Niveibacterium microcysteis: one gene and its partner. The protein of the gene in region 1 interacts with the protein of each later gene in a pairwise test. Links are inferred from orthologs where the notes say so. Each region holds a gene or a part of one and is shown on either strand. Other genes may lie near its edges.

Region 1 (3,121 bases):
AGGAATTCGTCTTCGCGTTCCGGCTGGCGACGCATGCGCCGCTGTCCGCCAGCGAGTTCGCCCATTTCTCCGAGGCCTTCGGCCGCTTTGTCGGCGACACCGGCCCGATCGTCGGCGGTATGGCGCGCCTTGAGGAAGATGGCGCAATCTTTGGCAGCGTCGCCTCTCGCGACCGCGGCTCGCCGAGCGAAGCCAACCGCGCAGCGGTGGAGGGTTGGTTCAGCGCGCGCGCTGAAGTGGCCACCATCGAAGTCGGCCCGATGTTCGACGCCTGGCGCTGAGTCGTACCGAGAACGCCCGGCTCTTAAGCCGGGCTTAACTCAGCCTAATCAGGTCTTAAGCCGGCGGTTTGCAGAATGCAGTCGTGCACTCGATGACGAGTCGCCGAACCAAGCCAACAACCGGAGAATGACCATGAAGAAGCTGATCCTTGCAGTGTCCGCCCTGACCTTCGCTGCCGGCGTGTTTGCTGCCGATGCGGCGCCCGCCGCGAAGACCGCGCCGACTGCAACACCGGTGGTGAAGACCGCCGAACCGGCGAAGACGACGAAGACCGAAGCAGCCGCGCCCGCCAAGCAAAGTGAAGCGACCGCCGCGACCACCCCGGCCAAGACGACCGCGCCGACGAAGAAGGCCAAGACGCACAAGGTGAAGGCCACCAAGGCACCTGCAACGCCGGCCAGCACCGACACGCCGAAGAAGTAGTCACCTGAACAAGCTGCCAGGACGAGCCGGACTCAATAGCGAGTCCGGCTCGTTTCTATTTGTATCGATAGCACTGATCAATCGCCACAACAGCAAGATGCAATTCGACCGGGCCTCGGGCGGCACGCGACACTGTCGCCTAGACCAAAGCGTCCGGAGCCATTGCATGACCCAGCTGATTCTTGCCATATCGGGCAGCCGCCAAGCGAACTTGCCGCCCGCGACGCTGCGCCGCATGGTCGGCCCCGGGCTGATGGTCGCGGTTGGCTACATGGATCCGGGCAATTGGGCGACCGACATCGCCGGCGGTGCGGGCTTCGGCTATCGGCTACTCGCCGTCGTGGTATTCGCCAGCGTGCTCGCGATGGGCTTTCAGGTGCTCGTGGCGCGGCTTGCGCTGGCCACCGGTGAAGACCTTGCAAGCCTCACACGCCGGCATTTGCCCACGCCACTCGCCAAAGTGGCCTGGCTTGCCGGAGAAGCCGCGATTCTCGCAACCGCGCTGGCGGAACTGGTGGGTGGCGGCATCGCACTCAAGCTGTTGCTGGGCTTGCCCTTGCCGCTGGGGGTGGTGCTCACCGCGATCGGCACGATCAGCGTGCTGGCGGTGTCACGCCTGCGCAGTGGCGCACATGAGCAGCTCGTCAGCGCGCTGGTGGCCGTCGTCGCGCTGGCCTTCCTGCTGCTGCTGGTGGAGATCGGGCCGGACTGGGGCGCGGCGGCGCAGGGTGTGGCGCAGACCGGTACTGCATTGGCCGACCCCAAGGGTCTGATGATCGCGCTCGGCATCGTCGGGGCGACGCTGATGCCGCACAACCTCTACCTCCACGGCAGCGAGATCGCGCGCCGTGCGCAGGGCCTCGACGACGCAGCGCGAATCGACGCACTGCGCGTGACACGCAACGACACGCTGGTTTCGCTGACGCTGGCCATGGCGATCAACGGCGCCATCATGATCGTGGCGGCCGCGTCGTTCGCCGGCGGTGCCAACGTCAGCAGCCTCGATGGGGCCTACAGCGCGATGCGCGACCAGCTCGGCCCGCTCGCTGCGATCGCCTTCGGCGTGGCGCTCTACGCGGCGGGGCAGAGTTCGGCGATCACCGGTGTGATGGCGGGCAGCGCGCTGACGCGGGGCTTCCGCGGCGACGCCGGCTCTGAGCGCCTTCGCGGCATCATGACGCGCCTGGCAGCCGTGAGCATCGCACTCGCCTTCATGGCCCGGCGCGGCGTGGGCGACCCCGACGGCCTCCTGGTGCTGAGCCAGGTCGTACTCGGGCTTGCCCTGCCCTTCGCGCTGGTGCCGCTCACCTGGCTGGCGTGCCGCGGCACGCTGATGGGGCGCTTGGCGCTCAGCGGCTTCGCGAAGGCAGCCCTGATCGCGGCGACCACGCTGATCGTGCTGCTCGACCTCAACCTCGTTGCCGCCTGCTTCTGAGCTGGGTCAGCAAAGCCGCAGCGGGCCGCTATGCATCGCCGTGGCGGGGCGGGAAGATGGGCGCCTCGTGAGCCGAGACCCCACCGATGCCCCGCCTCTTCGCTGCCCTTCTGCTGCTTGCCTTGTCAGCGTGCGCCAGCACACCGGACTACCCGCCGCCTGCTGCGCCCTCGCGCAAACATGCCCTACCCGAAACGACGGGGCCGCACCGCTTCCTGCACGCGGCCGGCACGCAATGGGTAGATGAAGCAGGCGGCCCGGTGCGGCTGCGCGGCGTGGCCTTCGGCAACGAGGTGTACTCGAAGAACCCGCTTCCGACGACCCACCACGGCGAGGCCGACTACGCGCGGCTGCGCGACATGGGCATGAACCTGGTGCGCTTCTACCTTTACTACGGCACGCTGGAAGACGACACCGCGCCGTTCCGATACAAGCAAAGCGGCTGGGACTGGCTGGATCGCAACGTGGCCTGGGCGCGCGCGCACGGCATCTACCTGATCCTGAATCTCCACGTGCCGCAGGGCGGCTTCCAGTCGCTCGGCGAAGGCGGCGCGCTGTGGTCGCAGCCGGCCAACCAGGACCGCTTCGTTGCGCTGTGGCGGGCGATCGCCGCGCGCTATGCCGACGAACCGGTCATCGCCGGCTATGACTTGCTCAACGAACCCGTCGTGCCGCGCGGCAAGCAGCAATGGCAGCAACTCGCGCAGCGCACCGCCAACGCGATCCGCGAAGTCGATCGCCGCCACAGCGTGATCGTCGAGCGCGTGAATGCCGTCGCCGGCAAGTGGGACAACGATGCCGAGATGAACTTCGTCACCATCAGCGACCCCAACGTCGTCTACACCTTCCACTTCTACGAACCCTTCGCCTTCACCCACACCCATGCGCCCTGGGCCGGCATGGCCCGTGTGGAGGGCGGGCAGTGGGGGCCGCAACGACACGCGGAGATCACCAGCGGCTTCAAGCGCTACCTCGACTGGG
Region 2 (3,179 bases), 2.0 Mb from region 1 along the record:
GCGGCAGACAGGCGCCGCATCGCCACGGTCGACAGTCGAGAACGGAAGTGGTCAGTACACTCCTCCGACGCAAGAACCAGCGCCGCAGGGTTGATCTCCAGATAGCTCACTGGAGTCAGCGTTACGACGGTCGCAAACTGCTTGCGCTCCTGCTCGTCGAGGAACGCACTCTCGCCGAAAACCTCACCCGGGCCGTACTCTGCAACCTTGCGGCCATCGAGCGATACTTCAACGCGCCCCTCGATCAGGATGCAGAAACGCGCATCGCTGCTGCCTTCCTTGATCAGCGTCGTCAGCTCGCCACATTGGCGCCATTTGCCGATCCGGAACGCTTCCCAGACCTCAACATCGTCGAATTCGGTGAAGAACGGCAATCGCCGCAGCTGGCCGAAGTGCGAGTTGTCTTCGAGGTGCTCGTTCTCGTCGTAGATCTTGTAGCGGACGGCAGACAGGTCTTTCGCAAATTCCGCGCCGTTCTTGTAGCGGGAATACAGATCCTTCTCGAGCGCCTTGCGGATGACCGGATCCATCGTCTCCGGCACAGCCGGATTGAGCAGCACCACTGAGGGCGGATCGGCATTGATGATGCGATACACCAGCTGCGCAGGGTTCTTCGCGCGGAACGGCAGCCGCCCGGTCAACATGTGGAACAGCACCACGCCGAGCGAGTAGAGGTCAGTCTTCTGGTTCAGCGGGTAGGACTTCACCTGCTCGGGCGACATGTAGGCCGGCGAGCCGACGCCCATGATGAAGGTCGAATCCTCGTCGCTCTGCTTCTTGATGTTCAGCGCAAGCCCGAAGTCAGTGATCTTCACGTTGTCCTGATCATCGATCAGGATGTTCGCCGGCTTGATATCGCGGTGGATGATGCCGTTCTTGTAGGCGTAATCCAGCGCCATGCAACATTTGAAGATGATGCTGACGACACGGTGGATCGGCAGCAGATTCTCAAAGGTGCAGTAGCGCTCGAGCGAATAACCCTCGAAATACTCCATCACGACATAGGCCTGATCAGCCTCGATGACGGTCTCGAAGATGCGGATGATGTTGGGGTGGTTGAGGCGCTTGGAGACAGCTTCTTCAGCCCGCAAGAGCTTGAGCAGGCGGCGGTTCCACTTGGCCTGATCCTTCGCCTTGTCGTTGAAGCTGATGTGCTTGAGGGCAATCGGCTCCGGATAGAACGGGTTCTCCGCAAGATAGACGATGGCCGTAGCCCCTCGCCCGATCTCGCGAATGATGCGGTACTTCCCGATTCTCTCCGGCTGCGCAGCCATGTATTCCCCCGTGAACAGTCGGCATGTTAGCGCTCGCGCGCTTTTGCCACAAACAGGGCTTGAAATTCCCGGAACCCGCCCCAGATGGAAGCAAAGTTGCCATCAGGGAGTTCATTGTCATGCAGGAAAACCAGTCCAGTCCGCAGCCCGAGGTCGAACTGACCTCCGCCGCCGAAGCTTCGCCGGAAGCCGCTAGCGCCGAGAACCCGGAAACGGCGTCGGTCGACACCCTGCCCAGCCTCGAAGAGCAGCTGCGCCAGGCTGAGTTGAAGAGCGCCGAGCACTACGACGCATGGCTGCGTGCGAAGGCCGAAACCGAAAACGTCCGCCGTCGTGCTGCAGAAGACATCCAGAAAGCCTCCAAGTTCGCGATCGAAAAGTTCGCTACGGAGCTTCTGCCGGTCAAGGACAGCCTTGAGCAAACGCTCGCGGTGGCCAACCCGACGCTCGAATCGATCCGCGAGGGTGTGGAACTGACGCTGCGCAACCTGGCGCGCGCTTTTGAACGCGGCAACCTGACCGAACTCGATCCGGTTGGCGCGAAGTTCGACCCGCACCAGCATCAGGCGATGAGCATGGTCGAGTCGGACCAGCCCGCAAATACCGTCGTCCAGGTTTTCCAGAAGGGTTATCTGATCGAAGGTCGCGTTGTACGCCCGGCGATGGTCGCCGTATCAAAGGCGAAGGACTGATATCGCCGCAAGTGCGGTCTTGCAGCGTGAGCCGCCCGGGCCCTTGAAAGCCCGTGACAAGACCCCACTTCGGTAACAGGTTTGCATCACCACAGAATTCGGAAAGGACAATACAGACATGGGCAAGATCATCGGTATCGACCTCGGCACCACCAACAGCTGCGTCGCCATCATGGAAGGCGGCACGCCGAAGGTCATCGAGAACTCCGAAGGCGCGCGCACCACGCCGTCAATCGTCGCCTACATGGAAGACGGCGAGATTCTCTGCGGCGCACCCGCCAAGCGTCAGGCTGTCACCAACGCAAAGAACACCCTCTACGCGGTCAAGCGCCTGATCGGCCGCCGCTTCGAGGAGCGGGAAGTCCAGAAGGACATCTCGCTGATGCCCTACTCCATCACCAAGGCCGATAACGGTGACGCCTGGGTGGAAGTGCGTGGCAAGAAGATGGCCCCGCCCCAGATCTCTGCCGAAGTCCTGCGCAAGATGAAGAAGACCGCCGAGGACTACCTTGGCGAAGAAGTGACGGAAGCGGTCATCACCGTGCCGGCCTACTTCAACGACAGCCAGCGCCAGGCCACCAAGGACGCAGGCCGCATCGCCGGCCTTGAAGTCAAGCGCATCATCAACGAGCCGACCGCGGCTGCGCTCGCCTTCGGCATGGACAAGGTTTCCGGCAAGGACAAGAAGATTGCCGTGTTCGACCTTGGCGGCGGCACCTTCGACATTTCGATCATCGAGATCGCAGACGTCGACGGCGACAAGCAATTTGAAGTGCTCGCCACGAACGGCGATACCTTCCTCGGCGGTGAGGACTTCGACCAGCGCGTGATCGACTACATCGTCGAAGAGTTCAAGAAGCAGAACGGCATCGACCTGTCGAAGGATGCGATTGCGCTGCAACGCATCAAGGCCGCGGCTGAACGCGCCAAGATCGAGCTGTCGTCCGGCCAGCAAACCGAAATCAACGAGCCGTACATCACGATGGCCAACGGCGCGCCGTGCCACCTCGCGATGAAGATCACACGCGCCAAGTTCGAATCGCTGGTCGAAGAGCTCGTCGAAGCCACCATCGAACCGTGCCGCAAGGCGCTGAAGGATGCGGGCCTGAAGGTCACCGACATCGACGACGTGATCCTCGTCGGCGGTCAGACCCGCATGCCCAAGGTGCAGGAGAAGGTGCGCGAGTTCTTCGGCAAGGAGCCGCGCAAGGAT

What was found.
Region 2: the proteins of JY500_RS21770 (region 1) and grpE interact in binary tests that used the Escherichia coli proteins (3 or more experiments, as listed by UniProt). The link is inferred for Niveibacterium microcysteis from one-to-one orthologs.

Annotation. Positions count from the first base shown.
Region 1 is NZ_CP071060.1:4,796,254-4,799,374, forward strand. The notes cover bases 203-3,005. They hold JY500_RS21770 (Nramp family divalent metal transporter), read left to right. Parts: upstream 203-871; coding sequence 872-2,140; downstream 2,141-3,005. Other genes in these bases: JY500_RS21760 (50S ribosome-binding protein YggL), read left to right, coding at 203-281; JY500_RS21765 (hypothetical protein), read left to right, coding at 415-705; JY500_RS21775 (glycoside hydrolase family 5 protein), read left to right, coding at 2,227-3,005. In the rest of the region: more of JY500_RS21760, read left to right, coding at 1-202; more of JY500_RS21775, read left to right, coding at 3,006-3,121. UniProt on the Escherichia coli protein: H(+)-stimulated, divalent metal cation uptake system. Involved in manganese and iron uptake. Can also transport cadmium, cobalt, zinc and to a lesser extent nickel and copper. Involved in response to reactive oxygen.
Region 2 is NZ_CP071060.1:2,832,528-2,835,706, forward strand. What follows is about bases 319-3,179. They hold grpE (nucleotide exchange factor GrpE), read left to right. Parts: upstream 319-1,393; coding sequence 1,394-1,966; downstream 1,967-3,179. Other genes in these bases: JY500_RS12845 (protein kinase domain-containing protein), read right to left, coding at 319-1,274; dnaK (molecular chaperone DnaK), read left to right, coding at 2,085-3,179. In the rest of the region: more of JY500_RS12845, read right to left, coding at 1-318. UniProt on the Escherichia coli protein: Participates actively in the response to hyperosmotic and heat shock by preventing the aggregation of stress-denatured proteins, in association with DnaK and GrpE. It is the nucleotide exchange factor for DnaK and may function as a thermosensor.